One region of the Propionispora vibrioides genome, then DNA from elsewhere that is predicted to be linked to it. Evidence: riboswitches for the same ligand, from Rfam matches in the RefSeq annotation. Region 1 holds a riboswitch; the other holds the start of a gene.
What was found. A riboswitch is a leader RNA that binds a small molecule or an ion and turns the genes downstream of it on or off. The one in region 1 is predicted to bind fluoride.

Region 1 (5,580 bases):
GATACCATCCGCCAACAAACCGGAGGCGCTGCGATAAAGGTCTTTCCCGTTTCCGCCCGGCAGGGACTTGCTGCCCGATTGGCCGGTGACCCGGCCGGTTATGAACAAAGCGGCATGAAAGCGCTGGAAGAAACGTTGGCTGCTTTTCTGGCGGAGGAAAAGTCGCAGGCCTTTCTGGCTGCAGTACTGCATAAGGCGCTGCAAATAGGAGACGCAGCGATGGAACAGAATTTCTGCCAGGAAGCCACCGGACAGGAGGACAGTGGCAATGGCGGGGAAAAATCAGCCGGTACGACTCGGCGCGATGGCTCTGCTGTGCCCCTGATCATGGCTGTACAGGCAAAACTGGCGGCTTTGGCTAAACGGATGCAGGAAAATCAGCCGGCAGCGTTGTTAGACGGCGACTTTCTGCCAGGGATACCGTTACCCGCCGAGGCAGTAAATCCGGCTGCCTTCACCGTGCCGGCAACTGCCCCGGCAAAGCACTTGCCCGAGTTGGGGAGCAAGGGCTGCCCGGTATGCCGGCATTTGGAGAACTATGGGCGGGAATTTTTCCGCCGCTGGCAGTACCAGATCAGCATGCAGGAACAGGACCAGGCCGGTTTTGCCGCGGAACTGGGCTTTTGCCCGCTCCATACCTGGCAACTGCTCGCCTTAGCTTCGGCCCACGGCGCTTCTGTCGGTTATGCGCGGCTGGCTGAAGAGGCCGCCCGCCGTTTGCACCGGATCAGCGACGGGCCGGCCAGGGAGGAGAAGCTGCGGCAACTGGTGCATGATTCCCGGAATTGCCGGGTTTGCCGGCTGCTCCGTCAAGCCGAGGCGGACTATATCGGGCAGCTTGCCGTCTGGCTTGGCGAAGCTGCCGGGCGGCGCTGGTATCGACGTTCCCAGGGCGTTTGTCTTCGCCATCTTAGTTTGCTGGTGGCGGCTGTTGACGCAGATGATCAGCAGTTTCTGATTGACCATGGGGCGCAGCGGTTTGAGGAGGCGGCGGAAGATATGCGCAGCTATGCCTTGAAACATGAAGCGGTCCGCCGGGAGCTGCAGAACCGTGATGAGGAGGAGGCTTACCGGCAGGCTGTCATCCATCTTGTCGGTGAACGGTATGTGTGTATTCCCTGGCCGGAGGACGGAATCCTATGAGCGGACCACGTATCCAAGCTGCCCTTGGCAAATTGCGGGCCTTGCGCGAAGGGGATGAGGCGATAGCCGAGCTGATCGACTGTGGACAAGCGGCTGTGGGGCCGCTCCGTGAATTTTTGTTCAGCCGTGAGCCCTGCGGCCTATTTCAACCGCGCTGTCAGGCTGTAGAGGCTTTGGCCAAGCTGGGGGCCAAAGCAGTACTGCTTGAATTTTTAACCGCTCCGCGAAGTTTCGCTGATCCTGTGGAACAGGCCGGTGAGGATGCCGTGTTGAGTTTTGTTGCCCGTGCGTTGACTCGCTGGCCGGACGATGCGACCTTTTTGCTATTGTTGGCGGTGGCAAAACGCAAGCTGCTGCCGGGTATTGTGGCTGCTTTGGGTGAGTACCGCCGAATGGACGCCCTGCCTGTTTTGGCTGCCGCCCTGGCTGAGGACTTTTGCCGGTCGGCGGCGGAAACGGCTTTTCGCAAGCTGGGGCCGGCCGCTTGTTCCTGTTTGCTGTCTTTGGCCGTTCGGACAGTGCCTTTGGCGGACGTGGAACTCGAATCCAGCCTTCGGCTCCGGCGCAGTGCGCTGAATCTGTTTGATGAGCTATACCCGCGCCAAGCAGTACCCCAAACGGTGTGGGAACTGGTGCTGGATGCTGATATCCAGGTTGCCTTGACCGCCTGCTCCATCTGTCTGGCGAGAGACTCCGGCGCTGGACGGGAAAAAGTGCTGCTACGCCTGGCCGAACTATGGGAAAGCGGTGACTGGGCGGTTCGTATGGCAGTGGAGGAGTTATATTAGCAAGATGTGCTCCCGTATTCGGGTTACAGGTTTAATAAAGCAGGTTCAATAGAGTATTGACTGAATTGTTTGACTATTGTACAATGAATATATAATAGGTATAGGAAAAGGCGATGGAGTTCGCCATAAATCCAACCGAGGATAATGACTCCTACCATATGCGGTAGGAGTCTGTTTTTTTGTCTTAAAAAGCGTGTACCGTCTATTTATTGTACGTTACAGAATCCGTATAGGGAGAGGGGAGCCTTGCAGCGGTCAAGCCAGAGCATTTAAATATAAGAAGAGGCGATGGAGTTCGCCATAAATCCGATCAGGAATAATGACTCCTACCATATGCGGTAGGGGTCTATCTTTTGTCTTAAAAAAAGCGTGTACCGTCTGTTTTTATTGCCGGCGACGGTGAAGTCGCAAGGGAATGGCGGCGGAGCGAAGGGCAGTGCTTTATAGAAAGGGGGTGATAATCTGGGGAAAGGGAACCGTGAACCGTAAGAGGCAACAGACTGAGGGGGTGGTGCTTTAGCTGGTTTTACATGGATTAGTGGGTGATAGTAAGAAATCATATTTTTAATCAATAGAAGGAGGAGACAGCATGCGTGATTCTGTTTGGGGAGAATATTTAGCTGAAGTGATAGGGACTGCTTTTTTGATCATGGGCGGTACCGGGGTCGCTGCCATGGCGATTTTGTACGGATCGTTTAGTGGGGACTATTGGGGTATATGTGTCTTATGGGGATTAGCCGTAACCTTTGCCGTTTATCTTGTCGGAGCCATATCGGGCGCGCATTTAAATCCGGCGGTGACTATTGCCTTTGCCATATATGGCGGGTTCCCCTGGAAAAAAGTATTTGGTTTTATTATTGCCCAGGTGATTGGGGCGTTTATCGGTGCGGCAATTACCTATCAGTTGTATTCTCCCGTCATTGATGCGTATAATATTGTGCACAATACTACCCGTGATGCGGCGCAGGGACTTACTACGGCAGGTGTCTTTTTTACCAGTCCCAATGCGGGAATTACAACAGGACATGCGTTTATTGACCAAATTATATTAACGGCAGCCCTGGTAATTGGCATTCTTGCTATTTCGGACAAATGGAATACAAACAGTCCCGGTGCCAACACGGCTCCCCTGATGGTCGGCCTGTTGGTGGCATTAGTCGGTGGTTTTGGCGGGCAGTTAGAAGCCTGGGCCATTAATCCTGCCCGTGATTTGGGACCGAGACTGTTTTGCTGGTTAATGGGTTGGGGACAAAACGCGTTTCCCGGTATCCAGGGTTATTGGTGGGTGCCGTTGATTGCTCCCGTGATTGGCGGTATTCTGGCCGGAGCTATCTATAACTTTCTTTTGCAGCCGTTTATGCCGGGAAACCCGGATCGTGTTAAAGCGGCAGGCATTATGAAGAAGGCTGAAGTCAACTAAATTTAAAGAGGATAGTTACTGCGTACCCGTCACCTTTCGTATACCTGCGGCAGGTTTATATTGACGATGGTTCAGGCAGCCTGGTATAATAGGTCCATAATTCAATTAACAGCGGCGATGGAGTTCGCCTTACCCTTTTTGCAGACGCTAATGACTCCTACCACTTAAGTGGTAGGAGTCTATTTTTTTGCCTTGCGCTTGATAGTGACAATAAATCTTGTCCAGGGAGGCAGGAAAAGTGCCCAGGAAATAGGTAGCTTGAGCCTGGCAAGCTTTGTAGCCCAATCGGTTCGCTCAGGAATAGCTGCCAATTTGTTTTTGTTCCCGTAGTCTCAGCCAGAGGACGGCGATGGAGTTCGCCATAACCCCGCAGTGAAAGTAATGCGGTGATAACTCCTACTTTACTATTACTATGGCCAGGGCCGGTAAGCTTATTACCGGTCCTGGGCCGGGAAGGAGGCAATTGCAGAGGAGATAAAGTTTTTCCGTCATTGCGTAGTGGAAGTTATGAGCCTCGTTGTCAAAGATTTGTTCAAGTGAATGAGCTTTGCGGCGGCATGGAGGTTTTGCCCTTGCCGGAATCGGCGATAACACCCTGCAGTTAAGCGCGTGTCTCGGAGTAAATGGATGCTAGGCGAGACTTTGTTATGGTGGCTGACGGAGGCTGTGGAGTGGATTGGAGGAGTAAGTAGCATGTTGCAGCTTGAGCTGGAATATCTGTTTAATCTTATTTTCTTTGCCATATCAATATTTTTGGGGCTATGGCTGATGGAGAAGGTCGGGAAGAAACGGCCCGGTATTTGGCAAGACCGGGCGAGGCTGGCCGTGGTGCTGGCCGCCGGCGCTACCCTGCTGCATTTGGTTGTCCGTGCGGCTGTTGCGCTGGCTTATATGGTAGGGCTTCCGGCGAAACTGTAATGCGAGTAGGATATGAGGTCAAATTGGGAGGAGGAATCTTGGTGCCTAAAATTGCAAGTAAGGCTAAGCGCTTGCGAGTTTATATTGGTGAGGATGATCACCGGAAACGGCGGAATTTGTATAATTCGCTTGTGGAAAAGGCAAAAGAGCTGGACATGGCGGGAGCAACCGTATTGCGGGGAGTGATGGGCTATGGGGCGAATAGCCGGATTCATACAGCTACCCTCCTGGATTTATCCAGTGATTTGCCTGTTTTGATTGAGATTATCGACAGTGAGGAGTATATTGCCAAGCTGCTGCCCTTTTTGGATGATGCGTTGGAAGAAGGAATGGTTATGATTGATGATGCGGAGGTTATCAAATATGGCCGCCAGTTCTCCAAGGAGCAGTAGCGGAGTTAATTGTTTGTGTTGGGTTGCAGCCTTTTGAGAAGAGGACCTGCGTGACATGGTAGCGTAGCGGCTCAGTATCGTGGACGGATTTCTAGGGAACCGCTGATTTAATAAACCTGCCGGCCTGGCGAGAGATTTTTTCGGCTGGTAAGGAAGTAAAACCGCAGGAATAGCGGTCCCTATTTCAAGGTTTTGCTGACACAGCCAGACGGAAAAAGATCCGTCAGGATGTGCAGTGTGAATAAATCAGTGATTCCCTAGCTGCATGGCTGAGAACAGGTGTCGCCAAACTGTCTACCAATGAAAGATTACATGCTATACGAGGGAGAGTGGAGAAAGTGATTTCTGTACAGTTGCCTAATGGCAGACAGTATGAATTCCGCCATGCGGTATTTGATTTTAATGGGACATTGGCAGAGGAAGGAAGAATAAGTGAGGACGTGCGTCGCTTACTGGTTGAGCTGTCAGCCACGATCCAGGTATCCGTAATAACGGCAGATACGTTTGGCTTGGCGCGCCAGGCGCTGGCAGACTTGCCGGGAGTGGAACTTATTATATTGGAGCCGGGACAAGATGGTACAGAAAAAGCCCGGTATGTTCAAACATGGGGTTCTGAGCATACCGTAGTCATCGGTAATGGCGTCAATGATCAGCCCATGTTTTTTATTGCCGGGCTGCGAATCTGCGTATTAGGCCCGGAAGGAGCCGGGGCGTGCCTGCTGTCGCTGGCAAACGTTGTGGTTCAGTCGCCGGTGGAGGCCATCAAACTGCTTTTGCAGCCCCAACGGCTGATTGCAACGTTACGAAGCTAAGGCTGCTTTAACGAGGGTTGGCCGAATGTCCAAAAAAAGTTGATCAACAGGGCGGCGGTTTTTTCTTAGGGGGTATCCAGCCTATGGCGGCAGCGTGTCCTAGCAGG
Region 2 (5,580 bases), on a different contig from region 1:
ATTGTAAGAAAGACTATTATTTATTCGTTGGCCGGTATCATGCAAATCGGCTTAGGTATTGCGGTAACCGAGGCATCGCCGGTGCCTGCCGGCAATTGGCAGCAGCAGACCATTCGGATGGACCAACCGCAGAATCAGCAGGGGGACCATGATAAGCGATTGCGTGAAGAGAAGCAACGGCATGAAAACGAAATGAAGAGACGTCCCAATGAAGGCGAAAAAGAATGGCACGAAAGACAGGAACGGGAAAACCAACGTCATGAACAGACGTTAAGGGAGATGCAGTAAGTGCAGACTTCTTAGACCGGAGGAAGTTTTATGGGAAGAAAGATTGAGGTTTTCACAATAGGATTAATCCTAGGGTCTATACTTGGGGTTATTATTAGTATCTGTTTCTTCTTATGGCCAACAAGCCGTCAGATACTCCTTAGCAATGGATGATGGTAATCAGCATTTGATAGTTTATCTTCAAGGGAGAATAGGTTAGAATTCTTCTATTTTGGTGATAGCCAGAGTAAGGAGATTTTAACTTTGCCTGGTGGGATTAGCTGTTGAACTATTGTAGATAGAACCCGCAACAAAAGGAAAACCGTAGAGAATTAAGGTCGCATATACTGTAATAGACCGAAAGAGAAGCTTGTCAAATGATAAATCAAAAGGGAAAGGCGGTCGAAACCAATGCCTAAGTATTTATTAAAGAAAGATTCTCCGGATTTACGGGATTATATTTTTTATTCATCAAAATATAAACTCATTGAGCATTTACCTGCTAAAATTGATTTGCGGTCTAATTGCAGTCCTGTTGTTGATCAGGGAGAATTGGGCTCCTGTACGGCGAATGCCATTGCTTCCGGTTTGCGGGAATATTGGGAATTGAAAAGTACCCAGTCTTTAATCACACTGTCAAGGTTGTTCCTATATTATAAAGAACGAGAGTTAGAAGGCCAGGTTAATGAGGACTCAGGTGCCGAAATCAGGGATGGTATGAAAGTTTTAAGCCAAATCGGTGTATGTCCTGAGACCGACTGGCCTTATGATATAGCAACCTTTAAGAATGCGCCGACAGATAAACAAACAACCGATGCCGCTATATACAAAGTCAATGAATATCACCGTATTATTTTATTCTCCCAGATAAAAGCAGCGCTTGCCGAAGAATTGCCGGTAGTGATAGGGATTAAGGTATATGATTCCTTTGAAAGTGATGAGGTAGCTCAGACTGGGTTGGTTCCTATGCCGAATCCGGGCAAAGAACAATATCTGGGTGGTCATGCTGTACTTATTGTGGGATACGATGATAGTAGTAAAGTGTTTATCGTCCGCAATAGCTGGGGCACATCCTGGGGAGATAAAGGGTACTGTTATTTGCCTTATCAATATTATACGCAAGGATATATCAGTGATTGCTGGACAAGCAAAGGTTAATAACGGCACAATCCTATAGCAATGTAAATTCCTCCGTTCTGGTTAAGCGTCAGGGGAGGGATTTACTTTTTACTGGGAGTCGGTTTTGATCAGACTATTTTGTAACGTAACCTATGCTTTGCCTACTTTAAGCAAAGTCATACCATACAAATAAAAATAGTCGCGATCCAATCATGGTCGCGACTATTTTTTTGTGGTTAACGCGTTAAGCTGTTGCTAGAGTTTGTGCAGGAATAGGCACCGGATGTGTTCAGCAGGCATACGCATAGGGAATCTCCCCAGTTGTGCTGAGCTGATACAACTGCTATACTAATCATAAAAGGGATGAAGTTCCCCTGCGGAATAATCCGGAATGCTGAAATCAGCTGATGACTTCTACTGTTGTAGGAATTGTCGGTTGTTTTTTTTATTTTCCTTTTTAAGTGTCTAATTGAAAAGATGCTTGTCATGAGTTTCTGCAGCGTAGCGCTTTTTTCAATAAGCAGATGTGTTAGGGATAAAAAGGAGCTGAAAAATGGAGTGCTTTTCGGGATTTGAATTTGTCCCCCAGCATGGTGAGAATTGTTGTTCCCGACAGCTAAGCCGGCAAATCAGTGACAACAGAATGACGAGAGGAGTGGTGAATGTGTTCGAACAAGAGTTGGATAAATCCAAAGCGCTAAAGTTTGTTTTGCTGATGGGAATTGTTAGCTTGTTTGCCGACATGACTCACGAAGGTGCCCGCAGCATTACGGGGCCTTTCCTGAGCAGCCTGGGAGCCAGCGCAGCAAATGTTGGCATCATTGCCGGTTTAGGAGAATTTGTCGGGTATGGCGTTCGGCTTTTTTCTGGTAAATTGAGTGATAAGACAGGGCAATACTGGCTGATTACCATATGGGGCTATATCATCAATCTGGTGGCAGTACCACTGCTTGCTTTGGCTGATAACTGGATGGCTGCAGCCGTATTAATGGTTTTGGAACGGATGGGCCGGGCCATTCGCAATCCAGCGCGTGATGTCATGCTATCCAACGTAGCAAAGCATATTGGCCGTGGTTGGGCTTTTGGCATGCACGAAGCGCTGGATCAAGTTGGTGCGATGACCGGTCCGCTGCTCGTTGCAGGCATTATGTACTTACGGGGTGATTACCGGCTGAGCTTTGCCTGGCTGGCGTTTCCGATGCTACTTTGCTTGCTGACGTTGGCCTATGCCCGGCTTACCTATCCCAAGCCCTATGTAGTTTTCGAACAAAGGGATGAATCTTCGCAAAAGCTATCCGCTAAGTTTTGGCTCTATCTCGCCGCCACTTCGCTGGTTGCTGTTGGTTATACTGATTTTCCTTTGGTTGCATATCATTTCGGGGTGACCTCTTCTGTGCCGGCTGTGGGCATTCCTATTTTTTATTCGGTGTCAATGGGGGTAGCCGCTCTGTCGGCTCTGATTTTCGGACGCTATTTCGACCGGAATGGGTTGAGCGTTCTTGCTTTTGCAACAGTATTGTCGGCTTTCTTTGCTCCTTGCGTATTTGGTGTCAATATTTATTTGGCCTTTGCCGGCATGATTTTCTGGGGAATTGGTATGGGAGCCCATGAGTCCATCATGCGTGCCGCCATAGCGGAAATGGTACCGATGGATCACCGCGGCTTTGCTTACGGCCTTTTCAATAGCATTTATGGCTTTGCCTGGTTTTTAGGCAGTGCGGGCATGGGGTATTTGTACGACCTGTCGGTGGGGATGTTGATTGTTTTTTCTGTTGCCGTTCAGCTAGTGTCTGTACCCTTGTTTATTATCGTAGGGAAAATGCGCTAACCGTTATGGTTAAGTCCGGATAAAGTCTCCTATTTGAAAAAACGGCTTGAAGACGGTTTTATGAACCTGGAGTCGCGGCAACTAAAAGGATTTTTCTTGCAGCAAAAGACTGTGGCGCCATAGCGGTCGGAGGTGCCCTTCCAGGCTATAATGCCTTTTATTTCGGTTGAAGTCTATCTTTAGATAATCGCTTGTACAAAAATAACTTGTGCGAAAGAAAAGATTGGAATTGACGTTTCTGCTAGATTAACAGTATAATTTTTACGTAACTAATACATAGTTTGGCGATGGAGTTCGCCATGAACTGCGCAGTTTCGAGTGCGCCGATGACTCCTACCTCTACGGTAGGAGTCTATTTTTATGGCCGAGGCTTAGCATGAAAGGAGAAGAGAGATGAAGTATTCAACAGAAGTCGAAGAAATGACCTGTGTAGCCAAAGGCGTCAATCATGGGGCGGCGCCGATCCCGCAAGAGGGTAAATGGGTAAAGGCCCGGGAGGTCAAGGATATTTGCGGTCTGACTCATGGTGTAGGTTGGTGTGCGCCGCAGCAGGGTGCCTGTAAGCTGACGCTTAACGTGAAAGAAGGTGTCATTGAGGAAGCGCTGGTCGAAACGATTGGCTGTTCCGGCATGACTCATTCGGCAGCAATGGCTTCGGAAATCCTGCCAGGCAAAACCATCCTGGAGGCGCTTAATACCGACCTTGTTTGCGACGCAATCAATACTGCTATGCGTGAACTTTTCCTGCAAATTGTTTATGGCCGCAGTCAGACTGCATTTTCCGAAGGCGGTTTGCCGATTGGCGCCGGACTGGAGGACCTTGGTAAAGGGCTGCGCAGTCAGACGGGTACCATGTATGGCACGTTGGCCAAAGGCCCGCGTTATATGGAGTTGGCGGAGGGGTATGTTACTTCGCTGGCGCTGGATGCTGACAACGAAATTATTGGCTATCGTTTTGTCCATTTAGGAAAAATGATGGAAATGATCAAGAAAGGCACCGACGCAAACGAAGCGTTGAAAAAGGCAACCGGTCAATATGGACGCTACGACGAAGGGGTCAAACACATCGACCCCCGGCATGAATAAGCGAGGGGGTAGACAAGGATGGCAAAATTTGAAGGATATGAACGGCGAATCGCCAAAATAGAAGCTTTCTTACAAGAACAGGGAATTGAGTCGTTGGAAGCGGCGAAAGAAATGTGTGAGCAAAAAGGGATGGATGTGCCCGGTATGGTCAGGGGAATTCAGCCAATTTGCTTTGAAAATGCCTGTTGGGCCTATACCTTGGGGGCTGCGGTCGCGCTGAAACGGGGCTGTACCAAGGCTGCCGATGCGGCAGAGGCAATCGGTGAAGGGCTTCAGGCGTTTTGTATTCCCGGCTCGGTAGCCGACGGCCGCAAGGTTGGACTGGGGCATGGCAATCTGGCCGCTATGCTGCTGCGGGAAGAAACGAAATGCTTTGCCTTTCTGGCCGGTCATGAATCGTTTGCCGCTGCTGAAGGGGCGATCGGCATTGCTAAATCGGCCAATAAAGTACGTAAGGAGCCATTGCGGGTCATTTTAAATGGTCTGGGTAAAGATGCGGCACAGATCATTTCAAGGGTCAACGGTTTCACTTATGTGCAGACTGTTTTTGACTATTACAGCAGTAAGCTGTCGATTGTCAGGGAGAAGGCCTATTCCCAATCGGAACGGGCTAATGTGCGCTGCTACGGGGCTGACGATGTAATGGAAGGTGTGGCGATCATGACGCTGGAAGGGGTCGATATCTCGATTACCGGCAACTCCACCAATCCCACGCGGTTCCAGCACCCGGTAGCCGGCACGTATAAAAAAGAATGCACCGAAAAAGGACGGCGTTATTTTTCCGTTGCCTCCGGCGGCGGTACGGGACGTACGCTGCACCCGGACAACATGGCGGCCGGTCCGGCTTCTTACGGTATGACCGATACCATGGGACGGATGCATTCCGATGCCCAGTTCGCCGGTTCGTCGTCAGTGCCGGCTCATGTGGAAATGATGGGCCTCATAGGCATGGGCAACAATCCAATGGTTGGTGCTACCGTCGCCGTTGCCGTTGCGATTGAGGAAGCGAGTAAATAAATCGGCTGACTCTTCTTTTGAATGCCCTGGCAGATATAAACAAGTGTACTATCGGCAGGTAAAATAAGAACCCTGTCTAGTACGTGATGGGCAGAGAATAAGTATATGGTTCAATAACAAAAGTACCCGGTCCTTACAGTAATAAGCTGCAGGGGCTGGGTACTTTCTATTTAGGCTCGATGCAGGCGATAGAGAAAAAGTAACCTGACACCGTACGAAAAGCGATCGGGCACAGCCGGTAACTAAAAGAATGTAAATCTTTT

Region 2: linked by a shared signal. The riboswitch ahead of BMW43_RS12560 (MFS transporter) and the one ahead of BMW43_RS08845 (MIP/aquaporin family protein) in region 1 are both predicted to bind fluoride.

The regions. Positions count from the first base shown of each region.
Region 1 is NZ_FODY01000008.1:126,905-132,484, reverse strand. It holds gene BMW43_RS08855 (dynamin family protein) at 1-1,143, shown strand, start outside; gene BMW43_RS08850 (hypothetical protein) at 1,140-1,931, shown strand; fluoride riboswitch at 2,032-2,092, shown strand; fluoride riboswitch at 2,207-2,267, shown strand; gene BMW43_RS08845 (MIP/aquaporin family protein) at 2,521-3,351, shown strand; fluoride riboswitch at 3,456-3,518, shown strand; fluoride riboswitch at 3,688-3,757, shown strand; gene BMW43_RS08840 (hypothetical protein) at 4,045-4,269, shown strand; gene BMW43_RS08835 (DUF190 domain-containing protein) at 4,311-4,661, shown strand; gene BMW43_RS08830 (HAD family hydrolase) at 5,000-5,473, shown strand.
Region 2 is NZ_FODY01000015.1:42,959-48,538, reverse strand. It holds gene BMW43_RS12570 (hypothetical protein) at 1-288, shown strand, start outside; gene BMW43_RS12565 (C1 family peptidase) at 679-1,425, shown strand; fluoride riboswitch at 1,737-1,810, shown strand; gene BMW43_RS12560 (MFS transporter) at 2,051-3,214, shown strand; fluoride riboswitch at 3,489-3,557, shown strand; gene BMW43_RS12555 (iron-sulfur cluster assembly scaffold protein) at 3,608-4,300, shown strand; gene BMW43_RS12550 (GGGtGRT protein) at 4,319-5,317, shown strand.